DNA from 2 places in the Mesorhizobium sp. M2E.F.Ca.ET.209.01.1.1 genome. Region 1 is predicted to be linked to the other one. Evidence: riboswitches for the same ligand, from Rfam matches in the RefSeq annotation. Region 1 holds a riboswitch; the other holds the start of a gene.

What was found. A riboswitch is a leader RNA that binds a small molecule or an ion and turns the genes downstream of it on or off. The one in region 1 is predicted to bind FMN.
Region 2: another riboswitch for FMN. It lies ahead of EN852_RS26885 (6,7-dimethyl-8-ribityllumazine synthase); the one in region 1 lies ahead of EN852_RS04705 (6,7-dimethyl-8-ribityllumazine synthase).

What each region holds. Positions count from the first base shown of each region.
Region 1 covers NZ_SADP02000002.1:258,796-263,198, forward strand. Annotated here, with positions in the region: gene EN852_RS04690 (MgtC/SapB family protein) at 1-579, opposite strand, end outside; gene EN852_RS04695 (peptide ABC transporter permease) at 692-850, opposite strand; gene fba (class II fructose-bisphosphate aldolase) at 984-2,048, opposite strand; gene EN852_RS04705 (6,7-dimethyl-8-ribityllumazine synthase) at 2,199-2,666, opposite strand; FMN riboswitch at 2,746-2,893, opposite strand; gene mtnA (S-methyl-5-thioribose-1-phosphate isomerase) at 3,194-4,288, opposite strand; gene mtnK (S-methyl-5-thioribose kinase) at 4,285-4,403, opposite strand, start outside.
Region 2 covers NZ_SADP02000018.1:45,280-49,682, reverse strand. Annotated here, with positions in the region: gene EN852_RS26900 (RpiB/LacA/LacB family sugar-phosphate isomerase) at 1-192, shown strand, start outside; gene dhaL (dihydroxyacetone kinase subunit DhaL) at 232-891, opposite strand; gene EN852_RS26890 (dihydroxyacetone kinase subunit DhaK) at 902-1,909, opposite strand; gene EN852_RS26885 (6,7-dimethyl-8-ribityllumazine synthase) at 1,984-2,457, opposite strand; FMN riboswitch at 2,538-2,690, opposite strand; gene EN852_RS26880 (four-carbon acid sugar kinase family protein) at 2,724-4,055, opposite strand; gene oiaX (3-oxo-isoapionate-4-phosphate decarboxylase OiaX) at 4,058-4,403, opposite strand, start outside.

The DNA of each region.
Region 1 (4,403 bases):
ATGCTCCATGCCGACAAAGCGCGCGTCGTAGCCAAGCGGTCGTACCATGTTGCGTATGTCGGGTGGCGAATCTTCCGGCCATGAGACCGATAGGATCGCCTTGTGGTCGCGCGGGATTTTCAGGTCGACCCATTTCAGCGCCTGCAGCGTCACCAGCGTCAGCACCGTCGCGATCATGCCGAGGCCATATTGGCCGCCGCCAAAGGCGAGGCCGATCATCGTCATGATCCACATCGTCGCGGCGGTGGTGACGCCGGTGACGAGATCGCCGCGCCGCAGGATGGCGCCGCCGCCGATGAAGCCGACACCGGTCAGCACGCCGAGCGCGAAGCGCATCACATCCATGCGCACGAAAGAGTCCGGCGTCTTGCCGGAGACGTCGAGCAGCATGTTGGCCTGAACCATGGCCACACAGGCCGCCAGACCGACCAGTATGGTCGTGCGCAGCCCGGCGGAATGGCCGCGCGCCTCGCGATTCAGGCCGATGAGGAAGCCGGCCAGCAGGGTCAGCAAGAGCCGCCCGACAAGGTCCAGCCAGGTCGGATGAAGCGGCATGTCGCAGCAAAGTGTCTCGAACATCGTCTCGACAAGGGGGTGTAAATTCACCGCGCCTCAATTTCGTCAGCGACGTTCAACCGGGCAGAGCCGGGAATGGTTCCGTGACCGATGTCTGAAGACATCAGGGCTGTCTTCAATGCGCGGCGAGGCTGACCACCAACGCCAGCACCACGATGCCCACCAGCCCGGCGATGAAAATGATGCGGCGGGTGCGCGTGCGCAGGATGATTTCACCCTGTCGTGCGTCCTGGCCCGAGAAGACCAGTCCTTCGCTATCGCGATCCTTGCTCATGAATTGCTCCTTCCTTTGGAACGGATCCGGAAGGTCTCTGAGCAGGAACCGATTTGTCGGTGCGAAGTTCCGCCGTGTTTCGGGGGGAGCAATGCCCGCGACCGGGATTGAACCGGTCGCGGGAGATTTCGCTTTAGCCGAATTTCGGGTCGAGGCTGCCCGACTTGTAGCGCTTGGCCATGTCCGCCAGCGGGATCGGCTTGATCTTCGGCGCGTTGCCGGCGGTGCCGAACTGCTCGAAGCGCTCCTTGCAGAGCTTCTTCATCGCCGCCATCGCCGGCGTCAGATATTTGCGCGGGTCGAACTCCGACGGGTTCTCGGTCAGCACCTTGCGGATCGCGCCGGTCAGCGCCATGCGGTTGTCGGTGTCGATGTTGATTTTGCGCACGCCGTGCTTGATGCCGCGCTGGATCTCCTCCACCGGGACGCCCCAGGTCGGCTTCATCTCGCCGCCATATTTGTTGATGATCTCCTGCAACTCTTCCGGCACCGACGACGAGCCATGCATGACCAGATGCATGTTGGGCAGGCGGCGATGGATCTCCTCGATCACGTTCATCGCCAGCACCGCGCCGTCCGGCTTGCGCGAGAACTTGTAGGCGCCGTGGCTGGTGCCCATGGCCACCGCCAGCGCATCTACATGCGTGTCGCGCACGAACTGCTCGGCCTGCACCGGGTCGGTCAAAAGCTGGTCGTGGCTGATCGCGCCTTCGACGCCATGGCCGTCTTCCTGCTCGCCGCCGCCGCTCTCCAGCGAGCCCAGCACGCCGATCTCGCCTTCCACCGACACGCCGCCCCAATGCGCCATGTCGACGACGCGCCGGGTGATGCCGGAATTGTAGGCATAGTCGGCCGGCGACTTGCCGTCCTCCTTCAGCGAGCCGTCCATCATCACCGAGGTAAAGCCGTACTGGATCGCGGTGACGCAGGTCGCTTCGTTGTTGCCGTGGTCGAGATGCATGCAGACCGGGATATCGGGATGGATCTCGACCAGCGCGTCGATCAGCTTGGCCAACACCACGTCATTGGCATAGGCGCGCGCGCCGCGGCTGGCCTGCAGGATGACCGGGGACTTGGTCTCCTCGGCCGCCTCCATGATGGCGAGGCCTTGTTCCATGTTGTTCATGTTGAAGGCAGGCACGCCATAGCCATGTTCTGCGGCATGGTCGAGCAATTGTCTCAGTGTGATGCGAGCCAACGAATAGTCTCCCGTATCTGGTTCGAGCCCGTTTGAAATGGCCACCCGGGCGGGCGGCCCCGTTGCTTCTGGCTGGATTTCCGACGCACCGCAACCACTCTCGTCGCGGTCCTGAAATCCAAATCGGTTTAGTTCTGGTGCACCGGTTGCTCAGGCGGCAATCTTTGCACGCGCGGCGAGGATCTCGACGCAGGCCTTCGCGGCTTCCTTGCCCTTCACGGTGAAATGCTCGTGGAAGAAGCGGTGATGCTCGGCGCTGTCATGGTAGTTGTGCGGCGTCAGCACCGCCGACAGCACCGGCACGCCGGTCGCAAGCTGCACATTCATCATGCCGTCGATGACGGCGCTCGCCACGAAGTCGTGCCGGTAGATGCCGCCGTTGACGACGAAGGCGGTGCCGAGGATCGCGGCGTAGCGGCCTGTCTCCGCAAGCGTCTTGGCGTGCAGCGGGATTTCATAGGCTCCCGGCACGTCGAAGACCTCGACGGCAAAGCCACCGAGCGCGGCAAGCTCCGCCTCGAACGCCGCCACGCACTGGTCGACGATATCGGCGTGCCAGCGCGCCCGGATGACGGCGACACGCCGGACAGTATGGTCTTTGGGGAAATGCTGATTCATGGGTCCTTCCTTCCGTTTCGAACCAGAATCAGGACGCACGACGCAAAAATGCGGCCCGCGCGAGCGGACCGTCTTATGCGATCGTTCTCTTCCATCCGGACTGTAACCGTCGGCTCCGGAATCGCACCGGATCTGCTGACCCTTCCGATAAGGCCGGAAGGCGCTCGCGGGCTTGGGTCGAGACCCTTACCGCCGGTGGGGAATTTCACCCCGCCCTGAGAACATTGACGGTGCAGCTATGGAGGGGGAGGCAGGCGCTGTCAATTGGCGACTAGCCAATCTCTCCGTTGTGGGGGATGACCGGCAGGTAGACGGGGGCGCGGCGTTGCAGGATCAAGGTTCCTCGCCCCACGAAGTGGGGAGAGGTGGCTCGGCGAAGCCGAGACGGAGAGGGGAGCGCCCTACGAAGGCCCCCGCTCCGTCCGCTTCGCGGCCACCTCTCCCCCGCCTTGGCGGGGGCGAGGAACCCAAGCATAGATACGCCGGCGGGACCGCGCCCCCTCTGTCGCCATTGGCGACGGAGGGGATTAGCTTCGCTCGGGAAACATCGCCTTCAACCCCTCGCGCGAGGCCTTTGCCACGCCGCGTTCGGTGATCAATCCCGTCACCAACCTTGCCGGCGTCACATCGAAGGCCGGGTTCGCCGCCGGCGTCTGATCCGGCGACACGCGCACCTGCGCGATCTTGCCGTCTGACGTCTTGCCCCAGACCAGCGAAACCTCGTCGCCGGAGCGCTCCTCGATCGGGATTTCCGCTAGCCCGTCGGCCACTGTCCAGTCGATTGTGGGCGAGGGGAGCGCGACGTAGAAGGGCACGTCGTTGTCGGCCGCGGCCAGCGCCTTCAGATAGGTGCCGATCTTGTTGCAGACGTCGCCATTGGCGGTGGTGCGGTCGGTGCCGACGATCACCATGTCGATGTCGCCATGCTGCATCAGGTGGCCGCCGGCATTGTCGACGATCAGCGTATGCGGCACGCCGTGCCCGGCCATCTCCCAGGCGGTCAGCTGGGCGCCCTGGTTGCGCGGCCTGGTCTCGTCGACATAGACATGCACCGGAATGCCGGCCTCGGTCGCCAGATAGATCGGTGCGGTGGCGGTGCCGTAGTCGACCGTCGCGAGCCAGCCGGCATTGCAATGGGTGAGGATGTTGACGGTTTCGCCGGGCTTCTTCTTCGCCGCTATCTCTCTGATGATGGCAAGCCCGTTCTCGCCGATGGCGCGGTTCAACCCGACATCCTCGTCGGCGATCTCGGCGGCCCGCTTGTAGGCAGCCTCCGCGCGTTCCTCCGGCGCCAGCGGCTTGAGGAAGCGTCGCATCTCGTCCAGCGCCCAGCGCAGGTTGATCGCCGTCGGCCGCGTCTTGTTGAGCGTCTCCCGCACCGCATCGAGCGCTTCGTCCGACGGATCGTCCATCATCTGGATGGCGACGCCATAGGCCGCGGTGACGCCGATCAGTGGCGCGCCGCGCACCCACATGTCGCGGATCGCGGTGGCGATGCCGGCGACGGTTCCGATCGTCTCGATGCGGAACTCATGCGGCAGCCAGCGCTGGTCGATGATCTCGACCGAGCGCTCATCGTCGCTGAGCCAGATGGTGCGGTAATGGCGTTCGCCGACATTCAAAGGGAGTTCTCCTGTTCGATCAGCGCGGCCAGATTGTTGACCTCGTCGACGCTGTGGATCTGGCGCCGGTTGACGGCGATGTGGCGGCCGAAGCGCAAAGCCTTGGCCTCACATC
Region 2 (4,403 bases), on a different contig from region 1:
CATGACACTTATTCAGCGGAACGCGCGGCCAAATCCAACAATGCGCAGATCATCACGATGGGCGCCCGCGTCATCGGGCCGGAGCTTGCCAAGGCGATCGTCGACACTTGGCTCGCTTCCGAATTCGACGAGAAGGGACCATCGGCCGGCAACGTCCAGGCGATCAACCGCCTCGACGAGGCAAAGCGCTAACGCTGCTTGTTGTGACGCAAGTCCGGACGGAAAACCGCTTCACACTTTTCCTGGAATTGCGCTGTTTAAGCTCTGCGCCATTGCGCCGATGACCGTGACGGCCGAGGCCGCGCCTGGATCGACATGGCCAAGCGACCGCTCGCCGAGGCGTGAGGAACGGCCCTTGGCGGCGATCATGTCCTTGGTGGCTTCGGCGCCGCCCTCGGCGGCGGCAAGTGCCACGGCAAGACTGTCTGCGAGGCTCTTGCCAGCAGCCCGCGCGGCACCAGCGGCTTCGGCCGCTGGCTGCCAGGCATCGACCATGGTCTTTTCGCCGAGCTCGGCCTTGCCGCGATCCTTGATGCCCTGCGCCATCGCCTGGAACATGGCGATGGCATCGTCGGCGCCGAGCTTCGTCTTGCCCTTGACGGCGGCGGCGCCGCGCATGAAGGCAGTTGCGTAGAGCGGCCCGGACGACGCGCCGACCGCATTGAGGAATGATTTCGCCGCCGTGTTGAGCAGAGCTGTCGGGTCGGTCGCGGCGAGATCGAGGCCGGCAACCGCGTCGCGCGCTGCGTTGAAGCCGAGCTCCATGGCGATGCCGTGATCGGCATCGCCGATCACGCCGTCGAGTTGACAGAGCCGGTCCTTGTCCGCCGCGATCGCGGCGGCGATGGCGTCGAACATCTTGCTCAGTTCAGGCGACCCGATCGAGGTCATGGCAAACTCCTCAGCCGGCCCTGAACATCGCGCAGTCGCAAGGATGGTCGAGCATCGTCTGCAACTCCCCGTCGAGATGCTCCAAGGTTAGGGAGGCGCCGGCCATCTCCAGTGAGGTGCAGTAATTGCCGACCCAGGTCGCGTGCACCGAGACACCGATATCGTCGAGCCTCTGCTTGAGCCGACGGTTCATGATGTAGAGTTCCATCAGTGGCGTCGAACCGAGCGAATTGACGAGCACTGCTACATTGTCGCCGCGTGACGGCGCCATTTCGGGGAGAATCCTATCCAGCATCTCGTCGGTGATAGCATCGGCGCTCTTGAGCGCGCCGCGCGCGATGCCGGGCTCGCCGTGGATGCCCATGCCGACCTCCATCTCGTCGGCGCCGATCTCGAAATTCGGCCGCCGCGTCTGCGGCAGCGAACAAGGCGACAAGGCGACACCCATGGTGAAGGTGTGGTCGTTGGCCTTGCGGGCGATGCGCTCGACCTCGTCGAATGAAAGCATGCGGTCGCAGGCCGCGCCCGCGGCCTTGAAGATGAAGAAATTGCCGGCGACGCCGCGGCGTTTTCCCCGCTGGTCGCGCGGCGCCGAAGCGACATCGTCGGTAGTCAGCACGGTGCGCACCTCGATGTCGTCCATCGCCGCCATCTCGGCTGCCATGTCGAAGTTCATCACGTCGCCGGCGTAGTTGCCGTACATGAACAGCACCCCGGCACCGCCGCTCGCCGCCTTGGCGCATTCCAGGATCGGATCGGGTGGCGGCGAGGCAAAGACGTTGCCGATGGCGGCTGCGTCCGCCAGCCCCTTGCCGACGAAGCCGAGAAAGGTCGGCTCGTGGCCGGAGCCGCCGCCGATGACGAGCCCGACCTTGCCGGATCTCGGACCGTTGCGGGCGATGATAGAGCGCGGGCTGCCGTCAACGCTCCTGAGGTGAGCGGGATGCGCCGCGAGGATCCCTTCCAGCATCTCGTCAACGGCGCGGTTGCCGTCGTTGATGATCTTCTTGGTCTGCACGACATCCTCCCGATTTCAGTATTTTTGAGATACTACAGGCTTTTAGAGCAATTCCAGGAAAAGTGTGAAACGCTTCAGGCGGCGATGCGCTCCCGCGCCGCGAGAATCTCGACGCAGGCCTTGGCCGCTTCCTGGCCCTTGACCTTGAAGTGTTCGAAGAAGAAGCGGTGATGCTCTGCGCTGTCATGATAATTGTGCGGCGTCAGCACCGCCGAGAGCACCGGCACGCCGGTCGACAGCTGCACATTCATCATGCCGTCGATCACCGCGCTCGCCACGAAGTCGTGGCGGTAGATGCCGCCATTGACGACGAAGGCCGTGCCGAGGATTGCGGCGTAGCGGCCGGTCTCGGCCAGGGTCTTGGCGTGCAGTGGGATCTCGTAGGCGCCGGGTACGTCGAACACCTCGACGGCGAAGCGTCCGCCGGCAAGCACGGCTAGCTCCGCCTCGAACGACGCGACGCACTGGTCGACGATATCGGCATGCCAGCGCGCCCGAATGACGGCGACACGGTGACTATGTTGGTCTTTGGGGAAATGCTGATTCATGGGTCCATCCTTCCGTTTCGAACCAGAATCAGGACGCACGACACGGCCATTGAGCCCCGCGCGAGCGGGACCATTCACCGTTTCGTTCTCTTTCATCCGGACTGTGACCGTCGGCTCCGGAATCGCACCGGATCTGCTGACCCTCCCGTTGCCGGGAGGCGCTCGCGGGCTCGGGTCCCAGCTAAGGGTCCCTTACCGCCGGTGGGGACTTTCACCCCGCCCTGAGAACATTGACGCCGCTGGTATGGAAGCGCGGAGCCTGCCTGTCAACCGCCGAGACCGTCGCGAATGGCGGAGAAATAGCGGTCGGTCCCGACCTGCCCGCCCTTCAGCGCGACCTCAAGCCCGTCGACCGCCGCGATGCCGGAATGGGCGACGCAGAGCGGCGAGCCCGGCGACGCCGGTAGCGGCATGCGCACCGTCAGCGCGTCGACGCCCAATTGGCCAAGCGCATGGCTGGAGGTATCGCCGCCGGCGATGATCACACGCTTCAACGCTTGCTCCACGGTCAAGGCGCGCAGCAGCTCGCCGAGCCCGCGTCCGAGCTTGTGGCGGGCGCCCTCCTGCCGGTCGATCTCGGCGCCGCGATCGGCTGCTGGCCCAAGCGCTGTGTAGAGGATGACGCTGCGTCCGGCCTCGAGGCTGGCCTTGCCGGCTGCTGTCGCGCGCGCGATGGCCTGGTCGGACTGTTCGGACACCAGCTCGACCGGGTCGACCTCGATGCCGTCGAAGCCGTCGCCCATTGCGTGCCTGATCTGCCGTTCCGTAGTCGGCGAGCAGCTCCCCGAAACGACGGCGATGCGGTCGGCGGCGCCCGGCGGCGGGAAGCGGACGCCCTCGCCTGGGGCTGCGGGCTGCGCCCATTCGGCGAGCAGCGCGTATTCGATGCCGGACGAGCCGACGACGAAATAGCCGCCCGGCTTGCGAGCGCGCCAGATTTCCTTGCCGGCCAGCGCCTGGCTCTCGGGGCTGTCGATGTCGACGAGCAGCAGCGCCGCGCCCGCAGCCAGCCTGTCGAAGGCGGCGGCCCGGTTGGGCGACCGCAGCGTTGCAAGGTCGAGCAGATCCGACTTGAGATCGGTTTGGCGCGACAGGTGCACAAGCAGGTCGGACTCGTCCATCGGCGTCGCCGGGTGGCGGCTCATCACTGGATGGCGGTCGATGCGGTAGTAGCGGTCCTGATAGGCCGCGAACAAATGGCCGAAGGCGGTGTAGCGCCTGAGCTGCGGCGCGCCGACCACCAGCGGCACACAGCCCTGCCCGAACACGGCGCGGCCGATCTCGGCCGCCCGCCCGATACTGCCGATCACGGGACTGGAATCGAAGGTCGAGCAGACCTTGTAGTGGCAGATCTCGGCCTCAAGCGACTTCAGCCAGGTGAACGCGTCCTTGAGATGCGTGTCCATCCATTGCGGGGACTCGCTGCGGCTGGTGCCGGCAAGGCCGACGGCACGGCAATGCGCAAAGCGCGCCAGCAGGCCGGCATCCGGCTTGCGCATGAAAAGCACAGTCGGCACGCCGCCGAGCTCCAGCGCCTCCATGACGTCAGTCGAGCCGGTGAGGTCGTCGCCATAGTAACTGAGGAGCAGGTTCTGCATGATCAGGCCGCCTTGCCGTCGCCGAACTTCTCGATCGAGCGCGCCAGCTCGGCATGGCTCCTGGCGAATTCGTTGAGCGCAATGCCCTCGACCGCCGCCTGCCACGCCTGCTGCACTGCGCGCACGCCGGCGCCCGGCCCGTCCGGATGGCTGACGATGCCGCCGCCGCACAGATAAAGCAGGTCGACCGTGCGGCCGGTGCGCGCGTAGGTCTCCGGCGCCTGCCCGCCCCACTGGCCGGATCCCGCCACCGGCAGCGCGCAATCCTCGGGCGAAAACAGCGGCGTCGTCACCGCTTCGAAGGAGCGGATGAAGGAGTCGTCTGGCTCCCAGTATTTCGAGGCGATG